4 regions of the Mesorhizobium sp. U510 genome follow, and region 4 is predicted to be linked to each of the others. Evidence: riboswitches for the same ligand, from Rfam matches in the RefSeq annotation. Region 4 holds a riboswitch; each other region holds the start of a gene.

Region 1 (7,148 bases), 1.3 Mb from region 4:
TGTCCCAGCGCGCCAGCCCGAGCCCACCCATCGTCCAGAACAGCACCGAATGGGCGGCGCGCTGGTCGCCGGCAAAAACCAGATAGTTGGTCAAGGCCGTGAACAGGAAGGAAACGGCAAGGCCGGCGAGGATCAGCCGTTCCGGCCCCTGCCCCCGCACCCGCGCGACCAGCAGCAGGACGATGCAGGCGGCCAGTATGCCGCCGGTGAAGGCCGCGACCGGCAAGGTCCAGATGCCAAAACTGTCACCAAAGACGGTGATGACGGAAACAGCACCGGCCGCCGCCCCCGACGACAGGCCGAACAGGAAGGGATCGGCAAGATCGTTGCGGGTCACCGTCTGCAGCAAGGCGCCTGTTATGCCGAGGCCGCTGCCGACACAGACCGCCAGGATCGTGCGCGGCAGCCTGAGATCGACGACGATCTTGCCGACCGGGCCCGACACCTGGTGCTCGTTCAATCCGACGGCATGGCCAAGCGAGGCGATGACGTCAGTCAGCGGGATCAGTGTCGAACCATAGGCGATTGACAGCAGCACGAGGGCGACGACCGCTACCGTGCCCGCCACTGTCGCCAGCGCGAACGCCTTGTGCCCTGAAAGCGCACCGGATTTATGCCCAGGGGCAAGAAGCATCAGAACGCTTCCGGATGCATCGCCTTGGCGATCTTGCCGATCGCCTCGATGTTTGCCGGGCCGGGCGTCAGTTCGGCATAGCGGAGCGCCACGAAGCGCTCGTTCTTGACCGCGTCCGTCTCCTTCATCGCCGGGTGCGCCTTGAGGAAGTCGAGCAGTTTCTTGTAGCCGCCGCCATCCTGGTAATCGAGCAGGATGAGGAATTGCGGATTGCGCGACGCCACGGTTTCCCAATCCGTGTTGCCCCAGCTGGTGTCCATGTCGGCCATGATGTTGTCGCCGCCCGCCGCTGTGATCATGGCGCTCGGAATGGCGAATTTTCCGGCGGTGAACGGCTTGTCCTCACCTGAATCATAAAGGAACACCCGCGTCCCCTTTGCGCCGCCGACCTTGGCAGTGATATCAGCGAGCTGCGCCTTCCAGCCGGCAACAAGTTTTTTGGCTTCGGTCTCCTTGCCGAAGATCTTGCCCAGCTTTTCGACATCGCCATAGAGCAGATCCATCGAGGCAGCCGGACGGTTCTTGTCGAGATGGACGCAGCTTTCGGTCAGCACCAGCGTCTTGATGCCGTGCGGGGCGAGCGTGTCTGGCGTCACGTCGCCGCCCGGCTTCATGCCATAGTACCAGCCGGCGAAGAAGAAATCGGGCTCGACGGCGACGAGGTTTTCCAGCGTCGGGTATTTGGGCGCCAGTTCGGGAATAGAACCCTGCTCGGCCTTGAATTCGGGGCCGACCTTGTACCATCCGGTGATGCCGGTCAGGCCGACGATCGACGGCTGCAGCTTCAGCGCGAAGGCCATCTCGGCCATGTTGAGATCATGGATGACGGCGCGTTTGGGCGGCGCGTCGAAGGTCAGCGGCTTGCCGCAGCTGTCGACGGTGACCGGGAAGGCGAACGCTGACGAAGCCAGCAGCGAGAAGACGAGCGACTGGGCGAGACGTTTCACGGATTTTGCTCCTCGGTTGAACAATGTCGGATCAGGGATGGGGTCGATCAGGATGGCGGCGCGGAGCGGTTCGGAACATCGAAGACCGTGAGTTCGCGGTCTTCGGTCGGATGGCGCAGGCGAAACACGTCGACGCCGAAAATCTCGCGGATCAGCTTTTGGGTCAGCGCCTCGCGCGGCGCGGCAAGCGCATGCAGCCGCGCTTCGTTCATCACTGCGACCCTGGTGGCGAAGGGTGCCACCAGTGCCAGATCGTGCAGCACCGCGATCACCGTCATGCCGAAGCCGGCAATGAGTTCGAGCAATTCGCCACGGGCGCGCGGATCGAGATGGTTCGTCGGCTCGTCGAGGAACAGCACCTTCGGTTGCTGCGCGATGGCGCGCGCCAGCTGGGCGCGCTGGCGTTCGCCGCCCGACAGCGAGCCGATCGTGCGGCCAAGCAGCGGCAACAGGCCGGTCCGGCGCAACGCGTCGACGACGATGTCGCGCTCCTCGCTCCTGCGCCTCAGTCCGGCATGCGGGACGCGGCCGAGCTCGACATAGTCGATCACCGCCAGCCGCGGGTCCGGCTGGTCGGTCTGGCCGACAACGGCGACGTGCAGGGCCCGCTCGGCGGTCGAGATCCTGTCCAGGCGGCGCCCGCCAAGCTTCACCTCGCCGGAACTTGGCCTGAGCATGCCCGACAGCATGCGCAGCAGCGTGGTCTTGCCGGCGCCATTGGGGCCGATGATGGCAAGGCGATCGCCTGTGGCCACCGACAGGCTGACGGCGCGGACCAGATCGCGGCCATTGGCCATCGCGCAGAGGTCGCGTGCATGGAGGAGCGGCGCTGTCATCGGCTGTTGACCGCAAACTTGGCCGGCCCGGGAATACGAGCCAGCGTCTTGCCCGCCAGCCGCGGCGGACGCTGTCCGGAATTGCACCAGCCGTCGGCGAGCGAGGCGTAAAGCCTGGCAAATCGCACGAGATCGCCGGCGTCGGCCTCGGCGTCGATGGAGCCGAAGAGATAGGAAGCCTTGCCTGGCGCCTGGAAGGCCACGGTCAGCGGCCGCGCACAGCCCGCCATGCATTCGACGCCTTCGATCGTGAAGCCATGCGCCACAGCGGGTTCTTGGCAGGCCGCGAGCCGGGAGCGCAGATCGGCACACAGGCTTTCGCCCGACCTGATGCCGGTCGGGACGTCACGGCAAAGCGTGCACACGATGATGCGGTGATCGATGGCGCCGGCCAACTTCCGTCACTTTCCAAAACTGGCGACGGAAGGATGCTGGCGAGCCGGCCGACTAGACCGACGTCCACGTCTCCTCCCGGCACACCCCGTCCGGTCAACTCAGTGATGGCAGGTCTCCTGGCTCGCGGGTCTCGGCGCAATCCTGCCTTCCCAGCCTTGCCGGCCAGTGGCATGTCGGATCTTGCTCACCGCTTACAGTTGCGGGGGCAGCCACGGTCTCGACCTCTGCGGGTCTCACCGTGTTCCCTTTTCACCCCTTGCCTTTCGGCGCGGGGACCATCACGCACCCACCGTAGATTTCCATCGATCGCATCGCAATGAGTTTTTTGCGATGCCGCCGCACTTCATTCGATATGTAATAACATTACCTTTGAGGCGATATTTCGCGACGATGTCAACCCCCTGTCGTTGCGCAATAAGTCTTCGGCGGTACCTCGGTTTTCAGCCGCGAGCGGTCACCAGGCAGGAGGCATGACACCTGGCCGCGGTCGCCGAGGGAAACCGGCGCTACAGCTTTCTAAAAAAGCCTGACAGAATATTTGGACCCGCTTCGCCTGGCCGCAGTCTGATCCCGTCTTCAAAGCAATTCAGCATCACGCATTCGAAGCCGTAATGCGCGAGGAGCGCCACCAGCGAGTCACGGTCGAAATGGTGCAGGTGCTCGTTGGGCAGACGCATGCGCCACGTCCGGAACCACGCATCGCCATCGGCGCCAAGTTCACGCCAGCGGCAGTAAGGGACGGCGATGGCCAGGTGGCGGGTCTGAAGGCGGGCGAGGAAACCCAGATCCGGAATGTGCTCGAGCACGTCGAACATGGCGACGAGATCCCACGAGCCGGCGAGCGCCTCGTCCCAATCGACAAAGCGGACGCCCTCGGGCAGCGGAAATTTGGTGATGTCGCAGCCGGCACAGTCGGCAACCCCGGTAATCTTGGCGGCCTCAATGAAGGTGCCGGTGCCATAGCCAATCTCCAACACGGACCGCGGTATCTCACCGGTGATCCCCAGCACCCAGCCAAGCCGCTGATAGCCGAGCTTGATGGTCCGGTCGCTCAGATCCTCGTAATAGGAAATGTATTGCTTGTCGTATGTGATCGGCGTGGCGTCGATCTGGTGGATCACGCCGAAGCGGTCGAGGTTGTAGTTGTCTAGCACTCGCGGCGCCCCCGGGATTTCGAATGCTTATATGGCGGAGTTGAACGCAAGGTAAGCGGTTGGGGCGGGATGCCAAATCCTGGCAGGAGCGCGACCAGAACTAAATGTCACATTTGGGTCGACTGCCAACCGCCACTGCCAGGCTATGCAACGCGAAAAGCTGACACGCGACCTCCCGATACCAAAGTAAAAGCGTACGCGACCTCACCCTTCAAAACGGATGCACGACCCAACGACGCAGGCTATGTTACCCCGTCGGCAGACGTCATCGAAGGGGAGGACATGACATGCAGGCAATGCCGATAGCGCATCAAGCCGCGCAACCCGCGGTCGGCCCCATATCCTCCTTGACCGGCTATCCGGCCGCCATCCTGTGCTGGCTGCTTTCGGCTGGTGTCTATATCGCGGCCAAATGGGTGGCGCCTGAAATGCCGCCCTGGGGCCTCTGCTTTTGGCGGCTGACGCTTGCCTGCGCCATCCTACTGCCGATTGTGCACCGTCATCACGACGCCATGATTGGGCTTTTGCGAACTCGCGCCTTGGAGGTCGTCGCCGTAGGGGCGATCGGCCTCACCCTATGCCAGGGTATGATCTACCATGGCCTCAACGACACCAACGCCACCACGGCCGGCATCATCATGGCGCTTTCGCCTGTCATGACGATGGTGCTCGCGCGTTTCGTGCTTGGCGAACCGCTCGGATTGTGGAAGTCGCTTGGCGCGCTGGTTGCGCTCGCCGGAATGATTTTCATCGTTGCCCACGGGAACCTGACGGCGCTGCTGCAACTCGAGTTCAACGCCGGCGAGTTGTGGATCGTCGGCAGCGCGTTCTGCTGGGGCCTGTACACCGTGCTTTTGCGCCGTGCCAAATTCGGCATCGAACTCCTGCCGATGGTCGTGCTGCTGCTCGGCGCCGGTGCGCTGGTCGCGTTGCCTTTCCATTTGTGGGAATTGGTCAACGACGAACGCTCCGTCATGAACGTCCACAGCATTCTCGCGCTCGCCTATCTGGCAGGACCCGGCGGCGCCTTGATGTACTATTTCTACAACAAAAGCGTGGAAACACTCGGCGCGAGTCGGGCGAGCATGCTGCTCTACCTGCAGACGGTGTTCGTCGCCATGCTTGCCTATCTGCTGCTCGGCGAGGACTTGCACGATTACGATCTGGTCGGTGCGGCCTTCATTGTCGCCGGCATCGTACTCGCCACCGTAGTCAAACCCAGGCCAGCTCAACCACGCGTGGCGTAGAAATCTTGCGAGTGGCGGCGAAGCCGTTAGCGCCTAGACGACCCATGTCGGCCTTTGATGGACGGCGATAGCCGTTCGAATGACCGAAATGCTGCATGAAGTTGCCATTCTTCGACAGTCCCTCCCAAAACGAACAAGGCCCCTTCCGGGGCCTTGCATATCAAGCTCAATGCCGGGCTCTCCGCCCCTCACTTCCCCATCAGTTGCTTGGCATTCTCCGCCGTGATCGCGGTCGTTTCCACCGTCACCGTTGGTTCCACCGAAGTCGCGCAGTCGAGCAGGATCTTCTTCGACATCTCGATCGCTTCCTTGGCGCCCGTCGGGTAGGTGAAGGTCGCCGCCCAGTCGCCTTTGGCGACGGCCTCGATGCCGCCGGCCGGTCCGGGCAGGCCGTCGGTGCCGATGATCTTGACGTCCTTGCCAGCTCCCTTGGCGGCAAGCAGCGCGCCGGCCGCCATCATGTCGTTGGAGGCATAGAGCACCTTGATGTCGGGATGCGCCTGCAGCATGGCGGCAAAGGCGGTCTGGGCTTTGTCCGGCACCCAGTCGGCGGCCTGCTCGGCGACGACCTGGATCTTGGCATTCTCCTTGACGCCGTCCTTGAAGCCGTTCAGCCGCTCAACCGCCGGCGTCGAGCTCGGCAAGCCTTCCAGCACCGCCGCCTCGCCGCCATCCGGCAGCAAGGTCTTGGCGGTGTATTTGCCGGCCTCGAGCGCGATCTTGTAATTGTCGCCGCCGATGAAGGCGGTGTAGTCCTTGCCGGGATCGCCGACCGTCTTGCGGTCGAGCTCGATGACCGGGATGCCGGCATCCATGGCGCGTTTCACCGCCGGCGTCAGCGGTGCCGCCTCGAAGGGCGAGATCAGCAGCAGATCGACCTTCTGGGTGATGAAATTGTCGACCTGCGAGGTCTGCGTGTTGACGTTGCCGGCGCCGTCGGCGATCTGCAGCGTGAAGCCCGGCACGGCCTTGGCCGCCGCGGTCAGCTCGTCATTGACGTGCTGACGATAGGGCTCGGCATTGTTGGCCTGCGAAAAGCCGATGATGAACTGGCCGTCCTTGGCGCAGGCCTTGACCATCGGGTCTGCAGCCTGGGCGGATCCCGCAATGCACAGGCCCGCGCCTGCCAGAAGCACGGCGTGAAGCGTGCGCCTCGTTCCTTGTCTTGTGGTCTTCATACTCACTCTCCTCCTCGTCGGGCCGGGGGCCAGACCTTGGTTGACTTCGACTTTGTTGCCGCCTTCCTCCTAACGACCCAAACCCTCGCGGCGGCGAACGAGGGATTGAAGCACTGCCGCCAGCACGATGATCGCGGCGGTCGCGAGTAACTGCATTGCCGGCGTGATGTTGTTGAGCTGCAGGATGTTGGCGAGCGCGCCCAGCATGATGGTGCCGGCCACGGTGCCGACCATCGAGCCGGCGCCGCCAAACAGGCTTGTGCCGCCGATGACCACGGCGGCGATGGCTGTCAGTTCGTAGCCCATGCCGTCATTGGCGCTGCCGAAATTGAACTGGCCGGCGTGCACGATGCCGGCCAGAGCCGAAGCAAAACCGGTGATGGCATAGACCGAGATCTTCACCATCGAAACGGGCACGCCGGAAATGCGCGCCGCGCGCTCGTTGCCGCCAACGGCAAAGACATAGCGGCCGAAGCGCGTCGTGTTGAGCACGATCGTTGCGATCGCGGCAAAGACGATGAAGACGATGGTGGCGACCGGCACGGTGTTGTTGAACAGCCGCTCTCCGAGGATCGCAAACACAGGCGGTGCCAGGCCCGGCCCGTCGCCATAGGAAATATTGATGTACTGGTTGCCCGAGACGACCAGCGCCAGGCCGCGCGCCGCCTGCAAGCCAGCAAGCGTGACGATGAACGGCTCCAGCCGAAAGCGGGTGGAGATAGTGCCCTGGATGGCGCCGAAGACGATGCCCATGAC
Region 2 (7,148 bases), 3.2 Mb from region 4:
AGGAACCGACCTTCTACACCGTCCAGAAGGGCGATAACCTCTGGAAGATCGCCGAGAAAAGCTACGGCAAGGGCCAGGGCGCCAAGAACACCGCCATCTTCGAGGCCAACAGGCCGATGCTGACCCACCCGGACAAAATCTATCCGGGCCAGGTGCTGCGCATCCCCTGATTCTGCTGCCAGGCAGTCTCGAAACGGCTTAATCAAGCGCCGCGCATCCGAAAGGACGCGCGGCGTTTTCGATTTTTGCCAGTTGCGTTTCAGCGAGGCCGTGATGTTGCGGCCCTGATCCAGATAGCAATAGCCGCAGCAGTGCAATCGGCGACGGCTTTCGGGTCGCTGTTTTCCGTTGATGGTGGCATCTTGCGGGCTCGAACCATCTCAAGGTGCGCTATTCCATGCTCGTTCTGCCCAACGGCGTCCGCCACATGCCGGCCTATCTCTCCCGCGCTGTTCAGGAGGCGCTGGTCGAAGAGGTGAGAGGCATCATCCAGCAGGCGCCGCTGTTCGTCCCTGCCATGCCGCGCACCGGCAAGGAGATGAGCGTGCGCATGACCAATTGCGGCTCGCTCGGCTGGGTCACCGACAAGGAGCGCGGCTATCGCTACCAGCCGACGCATCCGCTGACAGGAGAGCCATGGCCGCCGATCCCGGATGGCCTGCTCGAGCTGTGGCGGCAGGTGTCGGGCTATCCGAATCCGCCGGAGGCCTGTCTTATCAATTTCTACACGGCCGACGCGAGGATGGGCCCGCACCAAGACCGCGACGAGGCCGATTTCTCGGCGCCAGTCGTCTCCGTCTCGCTGGGCGACGATTGCCTGTTCCGGGTCGGCCAGACGACGCGCGACGGCGCCACCAAATCGTTCAGGCTGAAGAGCGGCGACGTCGTCGTGCTTGGCGGCGAGGGCCGTCTCGCGTTCCACGGCGTCGACCGCATCTATCCCTCGACCTCGGCGCTGCTCAAGAACGGCGGCAGGATCAATCTGACGCTGCGGCGGGTAACGAAGCCGCACGAGAACGCCTTATAAGCCGCTCCCGAGGCACGTCCCTATCAAGGTCGCAAGGGTCCTGGAAACAACAGCCGCAACTGCCTGGCAAGGCTGCGGTGCCGGGGCCGCCCGACGCTGTCACGCCTCGATTTCGAGAGCCGAAAGCGGCTTCGAGCAGCAGGCAAGGATGAAGCCGTCATCGATCTCGTGATCGAGGATGCCGCCATTGTGGCTCATCTCGACGGCGCCGGAGACTTTCTTCACCTTGCAGGTTCCGCACAGGCCGAATTCGCAGGCCGCTGGGATCCGCACGCCCGAGGAGCGCGCCGTCTGCAGCACGGTCTGGCCGGCGACGCACTCGGCATCGACATCCGAAAGCGCGAAGCGGATCGGTGTGGCCTCGACGGGAACGGCAATGCCGTCTTCCCCGGGCGACGCGAACGGCGCCGGGACTTCCTCCACCGCGGGGGCGGCAAAGCTCTCCTGGTGGTATTTCGTCATGTCGAAGCCGGCGGCTTCAAGCATGCCGCGCACGGCGCGCATGAAAGGATCCGGACCGCAGCAGAAGATCTCGCGTTCGCGGAAATCGGGCGCCAGCAGCGGCAGCCGGATCGCGTCGATGCGGCCCATATGGCCGTACCAGCCCTCGCGGCTCGACCGCTCCTCGATCATGAAGCCGAGCGACAGGCCCGGCATATGGCCGCCGAGCAGTTCGAGCTCCTTGCGGAAGATGATCTCTTCCGGGCGACGCGCGCAGTTGACGAAGCCGACATCGGTCCATGGCGCGCAATCGTTCAGCCAGCGCAGCATCGACATCATCGGCGTCACGCCGGAGCCGGCCGAGATCAACAGATATTTGGCCGCCGGATGGCTGTGCAGCGAAAAATCGCCGCTCGGCCCATAGGCCTTGACGTGCGAACCGGGCACCAGGTGATCGAACATCCAGCGTGTGCCGATGCTGCCGGCCTGTGCCTTCACCGTCACCGCGATCGAGAACGGCCGCGACGGCGACGACGACAGCGTATAGGTGCGCATCAGCGGTCCGTCCGGCGTCGGCAGTTCCAGCGTCACGAACTGGCCCGGCTTGTAGCGGAACCAGGTCTGGTTGTCGGAGCGGAAGGTGAAGGTCTTGACGTCAGGCGCCTCGTCGCTGACGCCGATCACTTCCAGCACCTGCAGCCTGTCGTTCCAGGGCGCCATCTGGTCGAGATGGCGATAGAGGCCAAGATCCGTCATCGCGTTCATCCCCAAACCCCTCAGGCGACACTGCGCAGGGCCGGCCGGCCATCGTCGGCAAGGCGCGGACCGATGAAGCGGGCGTACCAGTCGACAAACTGGATCACGCCGCCCTCATGCAGCTCCGAATAGGGGCCGGGTTCATAGGCCGGCGACTGGATGCCGAAGGCGTTTTCCTCGACGATGCGGCGATCCTGGTCGTTGGTCTCGGTCCAGACATGGGTGAGTTCGGCAAGATCGTAGTCGACACCCTCGACCGCATCCTTGTGAACCAGCCATTTGGTCGTCACCGCGGTTTCCGTGGCGCTGATCGGCAGCACGCGGAAGGTGACGGCGTGGTCGCCCAGAATGTGGTTCCACGTCGTCGGATAGTGATAGAGCAGCAAGGAACCGATGCGGTCGGCGGAGACGCTGTCGGACAGGTTCTTCTTCACCGCCCGCTTGCCGGTCATCGTGTAGCTGACCGCATCGCGCAGCAGCGGCGCGCGGGTGGCGCGGTATTGCCCGGCCGGATCGATGCGGAACTTGCTCGGCAGGCCGGCCGCTTCGCATTTGGCCCAGTGTGCCAGCATCTCCGGATCGCTGTCGGCGCCTTGCACGCCGGTCACCGTCGGGGCTTCCGGGAAGGTTTTGCACAGCTCCGGGTGATTGCCGGCGCAGTGGTAGCACTCGCGGTTGTTTTCCCAGACGAGCTTCCAGTTGCCCTTCTCGACGATCGTGCTCTCGAAGGCGATCTTGGCTTCGCTGAGCCGGTGCGGCTTGAGATAGGGTTCGATCATCGCCCGCATCGGCGAGAAGTCGGCGGGTTCCTTGGCCAGGCAGATGAAGATATAGCCGGCCACGCTTTCGCAGGCGACCGGCTTCAGGCCGAACTGGCTCTTGTCGAAACCGTCGGCCATCTGGCGGGCAAACAGCAGCCTTCCGTCCAGCTCATAGGTCCATTGGTGATAGGGGCAGACCAGCTTGGCGGCCATGCCCTTGTCGGTGTTGCAGACGCGGCTACCGCGGTGGCGGCAGGAATTGTGGAAAGCGTTGATCTTGCCCTGCTGATCGCGCACCAGCACGACCGGATAGTCGCCGATCTGCACGGTGATGAAGCTGCCGGGCTTGGGCAGTTCGCAATCATGGCCGACGAACAGCCAGTCGCGATACCAGATCAGCTCCATGTCGAGCTTGAAGAAATCGGGATCGGTATAGAAGGGCTGCTCGAGCGAGAAGCCCTCTCTGCGGCTGTTCAAGAGCCTCAGCATATCGTTGCGCGCATCCATGTCCTGTCCTCATACTTCAAGGACTGAACTGGTGGTGATTGAGGAAGGATGAGACGCAGGCCGGCGAAAGCCGGGCGCGCGCCATCCGCCTCTTGACCGCCCACCGCGATCAGTCGAGTTCAAAAATCTCGGGCTGGTTTCCGGGCTCTGGAGTGTCCTTGCGGACGGTCGCGACACCTTCCCAGGCTTTCGCCCAGTGGTCTCCCGTTGCGACTTGAACTCCACCACCGTTGCGGGGGCAGCGCCGGATTTTGACCGGCTTCCCAATTCTCCGCCCCGTCGTCACGAAGCGGCACCTGAGATGACATGATCTAATCACGACGGCGTTTGCGACATCGGCATGAAAGCGACATCGCATCCATGCGGCGCGACACGCATGCGCAACGATCTGGGCGCGGACAGCGGTCACGAAAATCGTCTTCGCCGTTAGCTGTACTGGCTGTCAAAATCGACCCGGAACAGGGGCAAAAAAGGTTAACGGTTTCGAAAAGTGACTATTAGCGGATTCTAAAATCGAACCGAACGGTTCGTTTCTGTTGACGGTGCGTGCAGGACGGTGTGAACACTGGACCTCCGATACAGTCTGTGATCTTGCGGCTGGCTTTAATTAAGTGATTGATATTAAGAAGAAAAATTTATGGCGTGGAAACCTCTGGCACAATTTCAAGTGGTGGATTCTTGGTCCACACGGAACAACTTCGTGATTGGAAACGGCGATCTGGCTTTCCCACATCGGGGCTGTCCGAACGACGCGATTTCAATCCCAAGACACGCCGCTAGACGGACGGAAAAAATACTGGAGTACTAAAAATGAAAAAGATTGTTCTCACTGCCGCCGCCCTTCTGGCCATTTCCGGCAGCGCCTTCGCTGGTAGCGACCACTACGGTTCGAATGCCGCCGCAGCCACGACTGTCGACAGCTCGTACACCGCTTCGACCAAGAAGTCGGAACCGGCTGCTCAGACGCCTGCCCAGGGCGCAGATCACAACCTCTTCGGTAATAACTAACAACGGGTCCCGGCTAATGGCGGGCTTTTCGCCCGCCGCTCTGGCCGATCTTGAGAAACTCAGGAGACTAACATGAACAAGCTCATCCTTGCTGCCGCCGCCGTCCTGGCCATTTCCGGCAGTGCCTTCGCTGGCAGCGATAACTACGGTTCCAACGGTGCCAACCAGCCGGCCGCTGCGGTCGACCATTCCTACACGGCTTCGGTCGACAAGTCGGCTCCGGCCACCCAGGTGCCTGCTCAGCAGGGCGCTGACCGCAACCTCTTCGGCAAGTAATGCCGGTTCACGGAAATGGCGGCGATGCCGGCCATTCCCGTGAAATCCAGAAATTCAGGAGACTAACATGAACAAGCTCATCCTTGCTGCCGCCGCCGTTCTGGCCATCTCCGGTAGCGCTTTCGCGGGCAGCGACAACTATGGCTCCAATGGCGCCAACCAGCCCGCCGCAACTTCGGTCGACAACTCGCGTACGGCTTCGATCCGCGAGAGCGGCTCGCCCGTCTACAAGCTGCTCAATTCGTCGGGCGACGTGCAGAAGTCCGCTCCTCAGGGCAGCGACCGGAACCTCTTCGGCCGTTAACAGCCGAAGCTGATCTCCAAAAAAGAGCGGCGGGCCTGGCCCGCCGCTCTTTTTTGTTGCCTTGACCCAGCAGGACCGGCGGCCTCAAGCCGCTTTTGCTTCCGGCTTTTGCAGCGCGAAGGAATGTCCGTCCGCATCGAAGATATGCAGGTCCTCGGCATTGGCGCTCAGCCGCAATGTCGAACCGCGCTTGACCTCGACATTGCCCGGCAGTTTGGTCACCAGCGGCAGGTCGGCGCGGCCGATATCGATATAGACCAGCTGGACCTCGCCGAGCTGCTCGACATAGTCGACCGTTCCCTCGAACAGATAGTCCGCGCCGCTGGCAATCATCAGGTCTTCCGGCCGCACGCCGAAACTGACCGCCGCGCCCTTGGCCGAGGCCGGCGTCGTGATCGGCACCGTCGCCTTGCGGCCGCCGACATGGTTGACGACGGTCGGGTTGCCGGTCTTGTCGATGGTTGCCGGCAGGATGTTCATGGCCGGCGAGCCGATGAACTGGGCGACGAACAGGTTGCCGGGCTTCTTGTAAAGGTCCATCGGCGTGCCGACCTGTTCGACATGGCCGTCCTTCAGCACCACGATGCGGTCGGCCAGCGTCATCGCTTCGACCTGGTCGTGGGTGACGTAGATCATCGTCGTGTTGGGCATCGATTCCTTGAGCTTGGCGATCTCGATGCGCGTGGCGACGCGTAGCGCCGCGTCAAGGTTCGACAGCGGCTCGTCGAACAGGAACACTTTCGGATTGCGCACGATGGCGCGGCCGATGGCGACACGCTGGCGCTGGCCGCCCGACATCGCCTTGGGCAGCCGGTCGAGATATTTGGTCAATTGCAGGATTTCCGCCGCCTGCCGCACGCGGCGGTCGATCTCGGCCTTGTTCTCCTTGCCGATCTTCATCGAGAACGCCATGTTGTCGTAGACCGTCATATGCGGATAGAGCGCGTAGGACTGGAACACCATGGCGATGCCGCGCTTGGACGGCGGCACGTCGTTGACCACGTCGCCATCGATCTTGAGTTCGCCCGACGTGATTTCCTCGAGCCCGGCGATCGAGCGCAGCAAGGTCGACTTGCCGCAGCCCGACGGGCCGACGAAGACGATGAACTCGCCCGATTTGATATCGAGGTCGATGCCGTGGAGAATGTTGAGATTGCCGTAGGACTTCTTCACTTGTCTCAAATTGACATCGGCCATTGGTGTCCTCCCAGTGATTTCCTCAAAGATTTCAGTCTATGCGCCCGAACCAGGCGGCGTAGCCGCCAAGCTCGACCGAACCGGTGCTCGCCTGCCCGGAAAACCCATGTCCCGGCAAAGGTTGCAGTGATCGGCCGCCAAGGTCAACCTTGGCCGGCATGGCGCCGAGGTTAAAGACGCAGACAACCTGCTCATTGCCGGCGCGGCGCGTGAAGGCGACGGTGTCGCCCTCGCTTTCGATGAAGGTGATGTCGCCCTTGGCCAGCGCCGGATGGGCGCGGCGGAAGGTCAGGAAGCGCCGGTAGTGCTCGAGCAGCGAAGCCTGGTCGCCTTGCTGGACATTGACCGCCTGCGCCAGATGCTTGGCCGGCACCGGCAGCCAGGGCTTGGCCAGGGAGAAGCCGCCATTCTTGGCGCCGCCATCCCACACCATGGGCGTGCGGCAGCCGTCGCGGCCCTTGAATTCCGGCCAGAAGCGGATGCCATAGGGGTCCTGCAGATCCTCGAAGCGCAGTTCGGCCTCGCCCAGCCCGAGTTCTTCGCCCTGGTAGATGCAGACCGAGCCGCGCAGCGACATCAGCAAGGCCGAGATGACCTTGAGATAGGCGACAGGGTCGGCTTCGCCGGCGGCCCAGCGCGAGGCCGGGCGCATCACGTCATGGTTGGAAAACGCCCAGCACGACCAGCCGTCGCTGGCGACCTTGCCGAAAGCCTCCAGCACCGAACGCACCTTGGCGGCGCTGATCTTTTCCGGCGCCAGGAAGTCGAAGGAATAGCACATGTGCACGCGCTTGCCGCCGGCCGTATAGGCGGCAACGACTTCCAGCCCGCGCTGCGAATCGCCGACCTCGCCGACGGCCGCCGTCGCCGG
Region 3 (7,148 bases), 1.8 Mb from region 4:
GGTCGGCGTACAGTGTCTCGGAATCGGCTCTCACGGGGGAGCGCAACCCTTGAAAATCGCCGACGACGATGCGGCCGCGGACGCCTTCGGCATCGATCTCGGGCAGCCGCAAGGCAGCGGTGTTCTCGAAGACCGGGGCCACTTCCTCCTTGCCATCGGGCAAGGCGAGCCATGTTTGCAGGCCGGAGATCGACATCGGCGCTCCACGCAATTCCTCCGGCGTGCGCTCGGAGTGGACGATGCCGCGGCCGGCGGTCATCAAATTCACGTCGCCCGGCTGGATCACCATTTCGGTGCCCAGGGAATCGCGATGACGGATCTTGCCGTCGAACAGATAAGTCACCGTCGACAGGCCGATATGTGGGTGAGGACGGACATCGAGAGCCTGGCCTGCCCGCAGGATCGCCGGACCCATGCGATCGAAGAAGATGAATGGCCCGACCAGCCGCCGCCTGGCGGTCGGCAGAGCGCGGCGCACCTCGAAGCCGCCAATGTCCTTGGCATTCGGGATGACCATCAGTTCGATCTGGTCGCTGGCAAAGGCGTCGCCGGCTTCAGGGTCTTTTCCGGGAAAGAAGCTCATGGGCTCTCCTTGTCAGCGGTCGAGGACCGCTCTGGCCGCATCAGGCAAAGCGGATCGCCGCTTTTGCCCGCAGTTTGGCCGCCACCTCTTCGCGGTTGCGCGGGTGCTGATTGGTTTCGAGCGAATCGAGAAGTTCGCGCGCCGATGCCGCAATGGCTTCGACGGCGTGATCGAACGCATGCTGGTTCTGTTTCGAGGGCCGTGTCGTTCCGCTCAGCTTGCGAACGAACTGAAGGGCCGCGTCGCGCACTTCGTCATTGGTTGCCGGCGGGTCAAAATTGAACAGGGTCTTGATGTTTCTGCACATCGCTTCCGTATCTCCTCTTGTCCTGGAGCCGTTTCAATCGGGACGAGCTTAATCCTCAACCTTGATCGTGTCCAAAAACCGGTAAGGCTACTCCGCGCCTCAATCCGCGTCGAGCGGCTCGGTTCCGACCGGCTTGCCGTCGCGCGACAGCCTGATCTTCTCGACCTTGTCTTCGGCGGCCTTCAGCAGCCGGTCGCAATGCGCCTTCAGCGCCTCGCCGCGCTCGTAGATCTTGATCGACTGGTCGAGCGGCACGTCGCCACGCTCCAGATCATCGACGATCTTCTCCAACGCGTCGAGTGCCTGTTCGAAGCTCATCGCCTTGACGTCTTCGTTGGTTTCACCAGCCATCATTCATCCTTTCATCAGTCGCCCGACATGGGCGGCGACCGAAAATGCCAGTCCCTGCAGATCGTAGCCGCCCTCGAGCAGGCTGACGAGCCGGTTGCCGCTGTGGCGCGCGGCGCGCTGCATCAGCTGGCCGGTCGCCCAGTCGAAATCGTCCTCGGTCAGATTGATCTCGGCCAGCGGATCGCGGTGATGCGCGTCGAAACCGGCCGAAATGATGATCAGATCGGGCGCGAAATTGTCGAGCGACGGCAGCACCCGCGACAGGAAGGCATCGCGAAACACCTCACTGCCGGTCTGCGGCGCCAAGGGTGCATTGACGATGTTGCCGGCGCCGGTCTCGGTCTTCGCGCCAGTGCCGGGATAAAGCGGCATCTGGTGCGTCGAGCAATAGAGAACCGAGGGATCGTCCCAGAAAATATCCTGCGTGCCGTTGCCGTGATGGACGTCCCAGTCGACGACGGCGACACGCTCGGCGCCATGCTTCTTCTGCGCATAGCGCGCCGCAATCGCCGCCGTGTTGAAGAAGCAGAAGCCCATTGCGGTGGTCTTTTCGGCATGGTGGCCGGGCGGCCTTGCGGCGACGAAGACGTTGTCGGCGCGGCCTGCAAAGACGTCGTCAACGGCGGCGTTGGCCGCGCCGATCGCGGCGATCACCGCCTGCCAGCTCTTCGGGCTGGCGGTGGTGTCGGCATCGATGCGGGCAATACCCTCTTCGGGAATGGCGGCACGCACACGGGCGACGAAATCGGCGGGATGGGCGTAGAGGATGGTGGCCTCGTCGCCCTCCGGCGCTTTGACACGATCGAGCGCGGCAAAAGCCTCGTCGTCGAGCACGCGCTCGATGGCGCGCAGGCGGTCCGGCCGCTCGGGGTGACCGGGCGGTGTGATGTGTTCGAGGAAGATCGGATGCGTGTAGAGACGGGTTGTCATGCTCCCTATCTAGTGCCCCGGCGCCGCGATGGCCATGCATTGCAGCTTGATGGCTGGGGAAAATCGCGCCTGCGTCCATTGGCGTCGCTGCGGGGATTGGCGCGGCCGAGCCTTCGGCGTAAGGTCACCGCTACTGCCTGGTGCCCGTCGCAAGCGGGAGAATCGGGAACACGGTTGAATTCCGTGGCGTGCCCAACGCTGTGAGGGGGACCGCGCCGGTAAATGCCACTGTCGATGACGGGAAGGCACCGGACGCGGGTTGATCCCAAGCCAGAAGACCGGCCTGGCAGGCATCGTCATCCGCATGGTCAGGCGGACGGCATCAGAGCGACGTGCGTCCGCTTGGATGCACAAAGTGCGCTCTGACGGTGTGGAGCTATTGCAATCGCAAGGGGACGAGCGATGCCGGAACACATGACCGCTGCTATGGGTGATGGATTTGACCAGATGGCGCGCGACGCGGTTTACCGCGCCATGTTCACGCGGCGCGACGTGCGCAGCCATTTCCTGCCCACCGGGCTCGACGACGCGGTGCTGGCGCGGCTTCTGCTTGCCGCCCACCATGCACCGTCGGTCGGCTTCATGCAGCCGTGGAATTTCATCGTCATCCGCGACGCCGCGCGACGGGCTGATGTGCGCGACCTGTTCCTGGCCGCGCGCGAGCAGGAATTGCCTGAAATCGAAGTGGAAAGACAGGCGCTCTACCGCAAGCTCAAGCTTGAAGGCATCTGCGAAAGCGCCCTCAACATCTGCATCACCTGCGACCGCGAGCGCTCAAAAAACTCGCCGCTGGGACGTTGGCACAATCCGGAGATGGATCTCTACAGCACGGTCTGCGCGGTGCAGAATTTCTGGCTGGCCGCGCGTGCCGAAGGCGTCGGCGTCGGCTGGGTCAGCATCATCGAGCCGCAAGCGTTGAAGAGCCTGCTGTCCATTCCCGAGCACGTGACGCCGATCGCATATCTCTGCGTCGGCCGGGTTTCCGAGTTCGCATCCAAACCGGACCTGGAAACGCATGGCTGGGGCCGGCGGCTGCCGCTGCCCGATCTGATCATGAGCGAGACTTTTTGCGGGCAAGGAGAGACGCCACTCAAGTCAGCGGTGGCGCACCTCAACACGGTTGCTGCTGCGCAGGCGAATCCCGCCGATCAGTGCGTCGCGCCGGCCGTGCCCCAGCGCGAGCCGCCAAAGGAGGCCAGCGCCTTGTCCTTCAACTCTCGGAACTTCGACGACGCCTCGGCCAGCCGGGCATCCCAGGCCGGATCAGGCACCTGGCCGGCGATGGTCTTGAAATAGACCTGCATCAGGCAGGCGATGGCGAAGGGCTCGATGAAGGCCGCCTTGAAGGCCCAGGCAAAGACGATGGCGAGCACGAAAGCCCAGCCGGCGAGTTGCCCTGGCATGAGGAAAAGAATGGCGGCGGCCGGGGCCAGCATCAGCAGGAAGATGACGAAGGAGACACCCCACATGATGACCGCCAGCCAGACGGCGTTCTTGATCATGGTCTTGCCGTTCTGGGCGTAGAGCACCACGCCTTGCCGAGCGGTTTCGAACGGTGAGGACGAATTGATGCGGATGTTGTAGCCGAGGATGATCTCGTCGACATAGGTGAGTGACAGGCGGATCACCGTGTTGATGAAGGAGACCAGGCCACTCAGCCCCGGAATGGGCAGGAAGGCGGCGATGCCGCCGAGCAGGCCGGTGATGGCGCGGATGGCGCCCTTGACCAGCTGGTCGACGACGAAAAGGATGTTGGCCTCGGCGAAGCGCTCGGTCACGACCTGCCTGGCATAGGCGATCTGGTTCTGGCCGTCGGGAACATCCCGGCCATCAATCAGATGGACCATCACGGCGATATGGCCGGCCTTGACGACATAGAGGATGTATTCGCGGATCCAATAGACGGCGATCGAAACCACGCCGAAGCCGACCACCCCGCCCCACAGGGCAAAGGACATCGGCCCGTCAGGATCGGTGGAGATATGGCCGACGCCATAGCCGACGGAAGCGCCGGTGCCGGTCGCCATGATGTAGGCCAGCGTGATGCCGAAATAGACGATCATGCGGAAGACAATGAAAGGCCAGGTCCGCACCATGATGGACACCGACCTGCCGATATCGAAATCCCACATGCCCGAATCTCCCCTCAGAGATGGCTGGAAAGGATGCGCTCACCCCGAGGATTGTCAATCATGAGCGGTGGACAGCGGTGCGCCCAACGAGGATTTAGTTCTGTTGCGAACCCGGTTTTCTGAGCAGTCCCTCGAGCAGTTGCTTGAACGCCGCAACCACTATCTTCGACGTCGCTTCGGGGTCGTTAGAATTGGCGATCCGCTGCGCCGCCTGGCTGCTCGCCCCGTTGATCAGCCGTGCGGCGGTCTCGGGGTCGACGCCCGGGACGACCACCCCCTCCCCTTGCAGCGCGGTCAGATGATCGGTCATTGAGCCGACGCAGGCATTGGCATTCGACCATTGCGCCGGATCGCCCAAGACGGCCGGACCGTCGCGGAACATGATGCGCTGGATTTCCGGCTCCAGCGCCATTTCGATATAGGTCGTGCATTCGTCGACGAAATGCTGCCAGCGGGTCGGCGCTCTCGACGCCACCTCATTCACCCGGGCCGCCATCTCGCCGTCGATTTCGGCGATAACCGCCTCCAGCAGTCCCTTCTTGTCGCCGAAATGGTGATAGAGGGCGCCGCGCGTCAGCCCGGCCGATGCCGTGAAATCATCCATCGACGCTTCGGCATATCCGATCGTGCCAAAGGCCTGGCGGGCCGCAGCAATCAGCTTGGCGCGCGTTTCGGCGATCATTTCCTTGCGGGGTCTGTGCATTTCCGTCTGGTCCTATTCACATACGTTCCGTATGCCAATTGACATACGTCGCGTATGCTCTATCTAATCCTCATACGCTTCGTATGTAATTGTCGAACCGCCCTTTGTCGAGGAACCCCATGCAAAACCCCTATTCAGAAATCTTCCGCGCCCCTGGAGCGAGGGGCTTTGCGGCCGCCGGCTTCATGGCGCGCCTGCCGATCGCCATGGCGCCGATCGGCATCGTGGCAATGCTGTCGCAGACGCGTGGCGAATACTGGTTGGCGGGTGCCGTCTCGGCGACATTCGCTCTGGCCAACGCATTCCTGGCGCCGCAAATATCAAGACTGGTCGATCGCCTTGGCCAGACGCGGATCGTCGTGCCCACGACAATCATCTCCGTGCTCGCCTTCATCACTCTCATTGCGGCCGCCAATCAGGACTGGCCGGTTTGGACGCTGTTCGTGTCGGCGCTGCTGGCGGCGGCCATGCCCAGTATGCCTGCCATGGTGCGCGCGCGCTGGACGGAGCTTTTCCGGGGCCGGCCCGAGATGAACACCGCTTTCGCCTTCGAATCGGCGGCGGATGAACTGGTCTACATCGCCGGCGCATCGCTGTCGGTCGGCCTCAGCGCCGCCCTGTTTCCGGAAGCGGGCATGCTGGCGAGCACACTGTTCCTCGCCTTGGGGTCGACCGCGTTCATCCTGCAGAGATCGACCGAGCCGCAAGTGCGCCCGGTGGACCACGACTCGAGCGGCTCGGCGATCCGCCTGTGGCCAGTGCAGATCATCACCTTTGCCCTGATCTTCATTGGCGCCACCTTCGCGACGACGGAAGTGAGCACGGTGGCCATCACAAAAGAGCTCGGCCAGCCCGGCGCCGCCAGCCTCGTCATCGGCGTCTACGCGCTGGGGTCGTTCGTGCTCGGCATCATTGTCGGCGCGCTCAACCTGAAGGCTCCACTGCAACGCCAGCTTGCCATCGCGGTCGCCCTGGTCACGCTCGGCACGCTACTGCCGCTCACCGCCAGCAGCGTGCCGCTTCTAGCGTTGACCGTCTTCATCAGCGGCGTGGCGATCTCGCCGACCTTCATCACGGCCTTCGGCCTGATCGAACGGCATGTGCCGGAAGCGATGCTGACCGAAGGCATCACCTGGGTGACCACCGGGATCGGCATCGGCATGGCACTGGGCTCCTTCGCCGCCGGCGCCGTGGTGGATGCGTTCGGCGCCCAGAACGGGTTCTGGGTCTCGGTGGCATCAGGCACGATTGCGCTCGCCACCGTGCTGCTCGGCCAGCGCATCCTGGCCACGCAAAAATGCGAGCTGGACGGATGCGACGCTGCGGTCGCTCCCGCGGAGTGACAGGCAGGATAAGTTGAGATTCAGGTCAGGCCGACCTGACCCGAATATCGATATATTCTAGAGGATCTCGGTCTTGGCGATGTGGATGCCAAACCCTTCGAGGCCGACATAATGACGCTCGCGCGAGGCGATCAGGTTGATCGAGGAAATGCCGAGATCCTTCAGGATCTGCGCGCCGAGACCGATTTCACGCCATTCGTTTTCGCGGCGGCGCGCCTCTTCGTGATCTTCGCGGTCGCCGCTCAGCGGACGCTTGCGCTCCTGGTGCGCGACGCCGACGGAGCCCTCTCTGAGATAGACGATGACGCCGCGCTTGCGCTCGCCCATCGCTTTCATGATGCCGTCCAGGCGATGGCTGGTGCCGAAGACATCGGTCACCACATCCTCGGAATGCAGCCGCACCGGCACGTCCTCGCCATCGCGTATATCGCCAAAAACGACAGCGACGTGATGCATCGTGTCCCAGGGCAGCGTGTAGGTGAAGACCTGCGCCTTGCCGCCAAGCGTGTCGATATCGGAGCAGGCGACACGCTCGACCAGCGTTTCCTTGCGCTGGCGGTAGGCGATGAGGTCGGCGACCGACACCTGCTTCAGGCCGTGCTCTTCGGCGAAAGCCTGCACTTGCGGGCCGCGCTTGACGGTGCCGTCGTCGTTGACCAGTTCGGAAATGACGCCGATCGGCGGCAGGCCGGCGAGCTTGCAGAGATCGACCGCCGCTTCGGTATGACCCGAACGCATCAGGACGCCGCCTTCGCGGGCGATCAGCGGAAAGATGTGTCCGGGGCGGACGAAATCGGAG
Region 4 (7,148 bases):
CATCAGCTCACACGCCCGTGCCGCTTCCGGCAATCGCCACAGCGAGGTGGCGGGCAGGTCGAAAAGCGGGTAGGAGTGCGGGTTGATACCAGTCGAAAGGTCGACGAAAGGCAGAGGAGCGTTGGGGAAAAGCGCCCTCGCCCTGCCAAGACTTCCCACCATGGTCCACCGCTCCATCAAGAAGCTTCATGTCTGTCCTGATCGCTTTCCTGTCACTGGCCGTCGAATTTGTCCTGGGTTACCCGGACTGGCTCTTCCGCGCCATCGGCCATCCGGTGACGTGGTTCGGCAGGCTGATATCCTTTCTCGACTTGAGGCTCAACCGCGCCACTGATCCCGACGCGTTGCGTCGCCAGCGTGGCATCCAGGCGCTGCTGATCATCGTGCTGGTGCCGGCGATGATCGGCCTTTGCGTGCAGCTTGTCCTGCTCTGGTTCGTACCCCTGGGGTTTTTCATCGCCGCGCTTCTGGCGACATCGCTGCTGTCGCAGAGGAGCCTCTACGAACATGTCGAGGCCGTGGCTGACTCGCTCGAATCGGGCGGCCTCGCAATGGGCCGTGTCGCCGTCTCGCGCATCGTCGGCCGCGATCCCGAAGCGCTCGACCGTGCCGCCGTCTGCCGCGCGGCGATCGAGAGCCTGGCCGAGAATTTTTCCGACGGCATCGTCGCCCCCGCCTTCTGGACAGGTGTTGGCGGGCTCGCCGGCGGCGCTGCCTACAAGGCCGCCAACACCGCCGATTCGATGATCGGCCACCGCACCCCCCGCCACGAGGCTTTCGGCTGGGCGGCGGCGCGCTTCGACGACTGGATCAACCTGCCGGCATCGCGGCTGACGGCGCTGCTGATCGTGCTGGCGGCTTTCCTGGTCAAGGACGCCGATCCCCGCAATGCCTGGCAGGCGGTGCGGCGCGATGCCAAAAAGCACCGCTCTCCCAATGCCGGCTGGCCGGAAGCGGCCATGGCCGGCGCGCTTGGCCTGGCGCTTGCAGGCCCGCGCAGCTATGGCGGCATCGTGGTCGACGACGTCTTCATGGGCGAAGGCGGCCTCCGCGACGTCGACAGCGGCGACATCAGGCGGGCGCTGAAACTCTACCGCGTCGCCGATTATTTGCTGATCGCGTTGTTCGCCGTGGTTTCGGTCATCGCCGTTCTTGCGTTCTAGAACTCGATCCCCTGCTGCGCCTTCACGCCTGCCGAGAAGTGGTGTTTGGTCACGCCCATCTCGGTGACCAGATCGGCCGCCTCGACCAGCGCCGGCTTGGCGTTGCGGCCGGTGACGACGACATGCAGGCCCTCGCGGCGCGCCTTCAGCGCCGCAACCACCTTGTCGAGATCGAGATAATCGTAGCGCAGGGCGATGTTGAGCTCGTCAAGCACGACAAGGCTGATCGAGGGATCGGCGATCAACTCCAGTGCCTTGGCCCAGGCGGCCTCGGCGGCGGCGATGTCGCGCTTCAGATCCTGCGTCTCCCAGGTAAAGCCCTCGCCCATCGCATGCCAGACGACGCGGTCGCCGAAAGCGGCAAACGCATCCTTCTCGCCGGTGTGCCACTTGCCCTTGATGAACTGGACGACGCCGACGCGCTTGCCATAGCCGAGCATCCGCAGCGCCAGGCCGAAGGCGGCCGTGGTCTTGCCCTTGCCCGGACCGGTGTTGACGATCAGCAGTCCCTTTTCGACCGTCTTGCTCGCCACCTCGGCATCCTGCACCGCCTTGCGCTTGGCCATCTTGGCGCGATGGCGTTCTTCGTCCCGGTCCTCGGTGGGCTTGTTGTCGATGTCGGTCATGTCACTTCACCTTGAGCGGTAGCCCCGCCACCATCAGCAGCACCGTATCGGCGATCGCCGCGACCTGCTGGTTGAGCCGGCCGGCGTCATCGCGAAAACGGCGCGCCAGGGCATTGTCCGGCACGATGCCTTGCCCGACTTCGTTGGAGACTACGAACCAGGGGCCGCGCGGCCGCGACAGCACATCCGCCAGCCGCCGGCACTCGGCGCCGACGTCGTGATCGGCCAGCATGTGATTGGTCAGCCACAGCGTCAGGCAGTCGATGAGCACCGGCTGGTTGTCCGGCAAGGCCTCGAGCGCGCCGGCAAGGTCGAGCGGCGCGTCGATGGTCGTCCAGCCCTCGCCGCGCCGCGAGCGGTGCAGCGCGATGCGCTCGCGCATTTCGTCGTCATAGGCTTGCGCGGTGGCAATATAGGTCCACGGTGACGGCAACGCCGTCGCCAGGATTTCGGCATGCGCGCTCTTGCCGGAGCGCGCACCGCCGATGATGAAGGTCAGCTTGTTGCGATCAGGCAAAGCTGTCGCGCAGGCTGGTCGCCGTGCCAGTGAAGCGTCCGCGCACCACGCCGACGACGGCGCCGAGGACCAGCCAGAACACCAGATTGGTCAGCGTCACCGCCACCACGAACTGGTGGTGCAGGCCCTCCGGGATCGGCGTCTCGAAGCTGTCGGGCTGCGGCGCGCCGACAATGTGCGGAGCAACGATCAGCGCCACGGCAAGGATGGCCAGCGGTAGCGACTTGCGGAATGCGATCAGGCCGAGCCCGATAGCGGTCGCGATCACGGTTGCCACCCACCAGATCTGGCGCTGCGTCAGGTCGGCGGCCGGCATGGCCGGCAGTTCCGGAGGCAGGCCGAGACCGGGCGCCAGTGTGAAGATGGCAAAGCCGGCCAGACCCCAGAACACGCCCTGGCGCCAATTGCCGATGCCGCCGGCGAATTCCGAAACCGCGACCAGGATCAGCGCGAAGCCTATGCCGGTGACAACATTGGACACCACGTTGAAGGCAAAGCGCTCGAAGCCGTCGGCCGGTGCCCAGCCTTGGTCTTCGGCCGGAGCGGCGGCTGCGGCCGGTGCCGGGGTCGCGGCGCTCATCGAATTTGCCGCCGGTGCGGCCGAACTCATCGCGTTGCCACTGGCGGCCCCAGTCGGCGCCGCGGCATGGTCATGGCTATAGCCGCCTTCGGCCTGTTCGTAGACTTCCGCCTTGAGGATCAGCGGTACGGTGGCATAGGCCTGCATGCAGGCAAGAACGACGCCGGCCACGAGCCCTGCGATCGCCGCGATGAACACGACGTTGCGAAACAGATTCATGATGTCAGATCCTCGTCAGTGGCAGGGAAACGCCATCGAATGCCGGTTGTCATGACCGGCATTGTGGACCGCTTCGATATGCGAGAAGCCGACAAAGCCGATGATGAAGGTGCCGAGCAGTGCGGCGAGCGCCAGCTGCATGAAGCGCGACTGCGAGGAGACGGAGGCGCCGAGGGAGACGGAAGCGGTATTCATATCTTGTCCTTTCACCCTCCACCCGAGGGCCTGTCAGTTTTGCCGTCGTCGGCAGGTCTCCTGGCTCACGGATCAGCGCCCTTCCCCACCTTCCCGAAGACGAACCTTCAGTGGCATATGGAGAGGACTACCGCACACAGTTGCGGGGGCAGCCACGGCATTGGGCAAGAATTTCGCCCGCACCGCATTCCCTCTTGGCTCCAAAACGGAACCGACGACTGCATGACTATAGGGAAAATCGCGACACGCGGCAAACCAAATTCCGCCGGCAAACAGCGCGATTGCGCCATGCCGTTTCCAGGCACGAGAATTGACAATTCTTCCTGCCGGGTGTCGGCTGGCCGCTTCACAGGAAGCCAGCCATGCAGCCCACTGCCAGCGAGCGCGCCCCTTACAATGGCCTGACCCAGGCCGAACCGACCCTGCCCTCATCGGCCTATTGGGATGGTGAGAAGTACCAGCGCGACCTCGATGCCATTTGGTACAAGAACTGGCTGCTCATCTGCCGCGAGGCCGATCTGGCCCAGCCGCTGGCCTTCCGCCGATTCCGCATCGGCACGCAGGACATCGTCGTGCTGCGCGACGACACCGGCGCGCTGCGCGCCTTCCACAACACCTGCCGCCACCGCGGCTCGCAGCTTTGCCAGGAGAGCGAGGGCCGGCTGAAGGCGCGACTGATCACTTGCCCCTACCACGCCTGGTCCTATTCGCTGCGCGGCGACCTCGTGCGCGTGCCGTCGAAATCCTTGCCCGTTGGCTTCGACAAGGCCGACCATCCGCTCTACCGCGTCGCGCTCTCGGTGTGGCGCGGTTTCGTGTTCATCAATCTGCAGGAGGATGCGGCGGGCTCAGCGCAGGCATCCTTCGACCCGGCCTCCGGCAATCTCGGCAACTGGCCGCTGGAAACGCTGGTATCAGGCCATGTGCTGCGCAAGGTAATGCACTGCAACTGGAAGATCTTTTGGGAAAACTTCAACGAGTGCCTGCACTGCCCGGGCGTCCACAAGGACCTCTCGCGGCTGGTGCCGATCTATGGCCGCGGCCTGATGAGCCGGCACGACGATCCCGAATGGACGCGCCATGCCGACAATGACGCACCGGAATTTTCCGGCGGCCTGCGCGCCGGCGCCGAGACCTGGTCGCGCGACGGCCAGGCGCACGGGCCGGTCTTCTCCGGATTGACGCCAGCCGAACGCGCCGCCGGCCAGACATACGCCACCAGCCTGCCCTCGATGTTCATCGTCGGTCATGTCGACTATGTCAGGACCGTACGCCTGGTGCCGCTCGGCCCGGAAGAGACCGAACTTGTCGCCGAGTGGCTGTTCGCGCCCGAGGCGCTGGCCGCGACCGATATCGACAACATCGTCGCCTTCGGCACACAGGTGCTGGAAGAGGACGCCGCCATTTGCGAGGTCAACCAGAGGGGCCTGCGCTCGATGCGCCACCAGGCCGGCGTGCTCATGCCCGAGGAGTATGAACTGCACCGCTTCCACAACTGGGTGCGCGAGCAGCATGCGGCACTTTCACCGTGATCCTCACAGAGACTTCGGCAGGTAACGCCAGGTCACGAACCCGCAAACCGCCGCCAGCAGGCCGAGCGTGACGAACACCGAGCCCAGTCCGAAGAAGGCCAGCACCACCGAATAGACCAGCGGCGGCGTCAGCTCGGAAAAATCGAGATAGGTGCGGTAGACCGCCGCCATCTGCGCCCGCTCATAGGAGCGCACCGAACGCATGAAGGCGGTCGAGCCCAACGCATCGAGCGCTATGGTGAAAAAGGCGCCGCACAACAGGAAGGCGCCGGTGAGCAGCGGCACGGTTTCGCCGACCGTGCCCGCCGCCAGAAGCATCGCCGACATGGCGAAATAGGCAAATGTCATGGTGCGCCGGCCGCCAAAGCGTTTTCCGGCCTTGCCCCAGAAGATCGCCATGAACAAAAGCGCGTTGCCGGCCGAAACCAGCAGACCGCCGGCCAGCTTGCCCTCGCCGGTGATCACCATGAACAGTGGCCCATAGACGAAGAACGTCGTCCAGAAGCAGGAGCGACCGAAGGCGATCAGCCAGGCAAGCCTCAATCTGGGCTGCGCGACGAAGCGGCCGATATTGGCGAGCGGATTGGCCGGCCGTGTCTTGCCGGGCCGGATCGACGGGTTGTCGCCCAGCCGATAGGTCCAGAACAGTGCGAGCAGGGCCAGCGCGAACACCGCCACCGCACCATGCGCGGCGTAGATGCCGAATCGCGTGTAGAGGAAGATGCCGAGCGTCGGCCCACCGGTCCAGGCGAGCATCGACCACGCCATGCGCAGCGATTCGGCCTGCATGAAGTCGGTCTTGCGGATGTGGTCCATGATGTAGAGATTGAGCGTGATCGAAAGTGCACTGGCGCCCATCACCCGGCACAGCATGCCCGCCAATTGCCCGGCCAGCGTATGGGTGACGAAGAACAGCGAGCCGATGGCGAGCAGGCAGGCGCCTGCGGTGTAGACCCAGCGCCGGGCAAAACGGCGGATCAGCATCGGCATGAACAGGGTCACCGACAGGCCGAGCAGCGCCACGATGGTGTAGAGGATCGAGACGATCTGCTCGTTGTGCAGGATCTCGTAGGCCTGGATTGGGATGACGCTCGACACCGTGGCGCGAGCGAAGGATTCGACAGCATAGAGCGAGGCGAAGGTGCGCGCATCCGCGGCCCTGAGGGCCGGAAGCCAGATCGGATGGCGCACATGGGTGGACATTGCTTCCCCAAAGCAGAATCACCGGTCAAATCTGCCTTGGCCGTTCCCGGACGATTAAGAGGAAACCGACGCATAGGCCGTGAAAAGCGAAGTCGGTCAACGACTTCCCGGCGCTGGCCCAAGGTGTGTTGAGATTTAGGTCAGGCCGAGCCGAAAATGGCGGTTTTCGAGAACTGGAGCGGAGCGGACATTCAGGTCCGTGAGCACCGGAAGCGCAGAAAGCCGCCGTTTGCAGGCCGGCATCACCTGAATATCGGCACACCTCAAAGCGTCGCTTGATCCGGTGCCCCGGCCTTCTTCTGTCCGGTCCAACCGTGATAGTTCTCACGCAGGGCTGAATCAGATCGCGAGACCATGACCATCCATACGCCGACCGCACCCGTTCCGGAGCCTTCGAAGCGCATCATCGCCATAGACATCGTGCGCGGCGTCGCGCTGCTGGCCATGGCGAGCTACCATTTCACCTGGGACCTGGAATTCTTCGGCTATACCGATCCAGGCCTCACCGCCTTCGGCTGGTGGAAGATCTACGCGCGCTGCATCGCTTCGACCTTCCTGTTCCTGGTCGGCGTCAGCCTCTACCTCGCGCATGGCCAGCAAATCCGCTGGAACGGTTTCTGGAAGCGTTTCGCCATGGTCGCCGGAGCGGCGATCGCCATTTCGGTGGTCACCCGCATCGCGACGCCGGACGGATTCATCTTCTTCGGCATCCTGCACGAGATCGCGCTCGCCAGCCTGCTCGGCCTCGCCTTCCTGCGGCTGCCGGCCCTGCTGACGCTTGTCGTTGCGGCGCTGGTCATCGCCGCGCCCGTCTATCTGCGCTTCGAAGCCCTGGACCATCCCTGGCTGTGGTGGATCGGCCTGTCGGCGATCAATCCACGCTCCAACGACTATGTGCCGCTGTTTCCATGGTTCGGCGCGGTGCTTGTCGGCATTGGGGTGGCGAAACTCGTTTCAGCCTCCGGCCTGCGAGCTCGCCTGGCGAGCCTCATGCCCGGCCGCCGGGCCAATCCGCTGGTCTTCATCGGCCGCCACAGCCTCGCTTTCTACCTGATCCACCAGCCGCTGCTGATCGGCTGCGTCTGGCTGTTCTCGCAAGTCATGCCGGCCCAG

The links. A riboswitch is a leader RNA that binds a small molecule or an ion and turns the genes downstream of it on or off. The one in region 4 is predicted to bind cobalamin.
Region 1: linked by a shared signal. The riboswitch ahead of ACLGL5_RS20140 (DUF1636 family protein) and the one ahead of ACLGL5_RS26785 (CbtB domain-containing protein) in region 4 are both predicted to bind cobalamin.
Region 2: linked by a shared signal. The riboswitch ahead of ACLGL5_RS08670 (aromatic ring-hydroxylating oxygenase subunit alpha) and the one ahead of ACLGL5_RS26785 (CbtB domain-containing protein) in region 4 are both predicted to bind cobalamin.
Region 3: linked by a shared signal. The riboswitch ahead of bluB (5,6-dimethylbenzimidazole synthase) and the one ahead of ACLGL5_RS26785 (CbtB domain-containing protein) in region 4 are both predicted to bind cobalamin.

Annotation. Positions count from the first base shown of each region.
Region 1 covers NZ_CP180532.1:3,843,317-3,850,464, reverse strand. The annotation lists gene ACLGL5_RS20155 (FecCD family ABC transporter permease) at 1-634, opposite strand, end outside; gene ACLGL5_RS20150 (ABC transporter substrate-binding protein) at 634-1,581, opposite strand; gene ACLGL5_RS20145 (ABC transporter ATP-binding protein) at 1,629-2,417, opposite strand; gene ACLGL5_RS20140 (DUF1636 family protein) at 2,414-2,812, opposite strand; cobalamin riboswitch at 2,903-3,108, opposite strand; gene ACLGL5_RS20135 (class I SAM-dependent methyltransferase) at 3,320-3,967, opposite strand; gene ACLGL5_RS20130 (DMT family transporter) at 4,255-5,214, shown strand; gene ACLGL5_RS20125 (substrate-binding domain-containing protein) at 5,403-6,392, opposite strand; gene ACLGL5_RS20120 (ABC transporter permease) at 6,462-7,148, opposite strand, start outside.
Region 2 covers NZ_CP180532.1:1,356,930-1,364,077, forward strand. The annotation lists gene lysM (peptidoglycan-binding protein LysM) at 1-170, shown strand, start outside; gene ACLGL5_RS08660 (alpha-ketoglutarate-dependent dioxygenase AlkB family protein) at 398-1,027, shown strand; gene ACLGL5_RS08665 (FAD-binding oxidoreductase) at 1,127-2,224, opposite strand; gene ACLGL5_RS08670 (aromatic ring-hydroxylating oxygenase subunit alpha) at 2,245-3,492, opposite strand; cobalamin riboswitch at 3,607-3,807, opposite strand; gene ACLGL5_RS08675 (DUF680 domain-containing protein) at 4,303-4,500, shown strand; gene ACLGL5_RS08680 (DUF680 domain-containing protein) at 4,573-4,776, shown strand; gene ACLGL5_RS08685 (DUF680 domain-containing protein) at 4,844-5,080, shown strand; gene ACLGL5_RS08690 (ABC transporter ATP-binding protein) at 5,165-6,277, opposite strand; gene bglA (beta-galactosidase BglA) at 6,309-7,148, opposite strand, start outside.
Region 3 covers NZ_CP180532.1:3,362,960-3,370,107, reverse strand. The annotation lists gene ACLGL5_RS17755 (pirin family protein) at 1-583, opposite strand, end outside; gene ACLGL5_RS17750 (DUF2277 domain-containing protein) at 624-890, opposite strand; gene ACLGL5_RS17745 (exodeoxyribonuclease VII small subunit) at 990-1,241, opposite strand; gene ACLGL5_RS17740 (histone deacetylase family protein) at 1,245-2,171, opposite strand; cobalamin riboswitch at 2,293-2,472, shown strand; partial or broken gene bluB (5,6-dimethylbenzimidazole synthase) at 2,574-3,152, shown strand; gene ACLGL5_RS17730 (hypothetical protein) at 3,320-4,303, opposite strand; gene ACLGL5_RS17725 (TetR/AcrR family transcriptional regulator) at 4,398-5,006, opposite strand; gene ACLGL5_RS17720 (MFS transporter) at 5,126-6,349, shown strand; gene ribB (3,4-dihydroxy-2-butanone-4-phosphate synthase) at 6,407-7,148, opposite strand, start outside.
Region 4 covers NZ_CP180532.1:5,151,889-5,159,036, forward strand. The annotation lists partial or broken gene cobD (threonine-phosphate decarboxylase CobD) at 1-190, opposite strand, end outside; gene cbiB (adenosylcobinamide-phosphate synthase CbiB) at 189-1,163, shown strand; gene cobO (cob(I)yrinic acid a,c-diamide adenosyltransferase) at 1,160-1,789, opposite strand; gene cobU (bifunctional adenosylcobinamide kinase/adenosylcobinamide-phosphate guanylyltransferase) at 1,791-2,306, opposite strand; gene ACLGL5_RS26780 (CbtA family protein) at 2,299-3,105, opposite strand; gene ACLGL5_RS26785 (CbtB domain-containing protein) at 3,121-3,300, opposite strand; cobalamin riboswitch at 3,334-3,531, opposite strand; gene ACLGL5_RS26790 (aromatic ring-hydroxylating oxygenase subunit alpha) at 3,663-4,832, shown strand; gene ACLGL5_RS26795 (MFS transporter) at 4,836-6,035, opposite strand; gene ACLGL5_RS26800 (heparan-alpha-glucosaminide N-acetyltransferase) at 6,390-7,148, shown strand, end outside.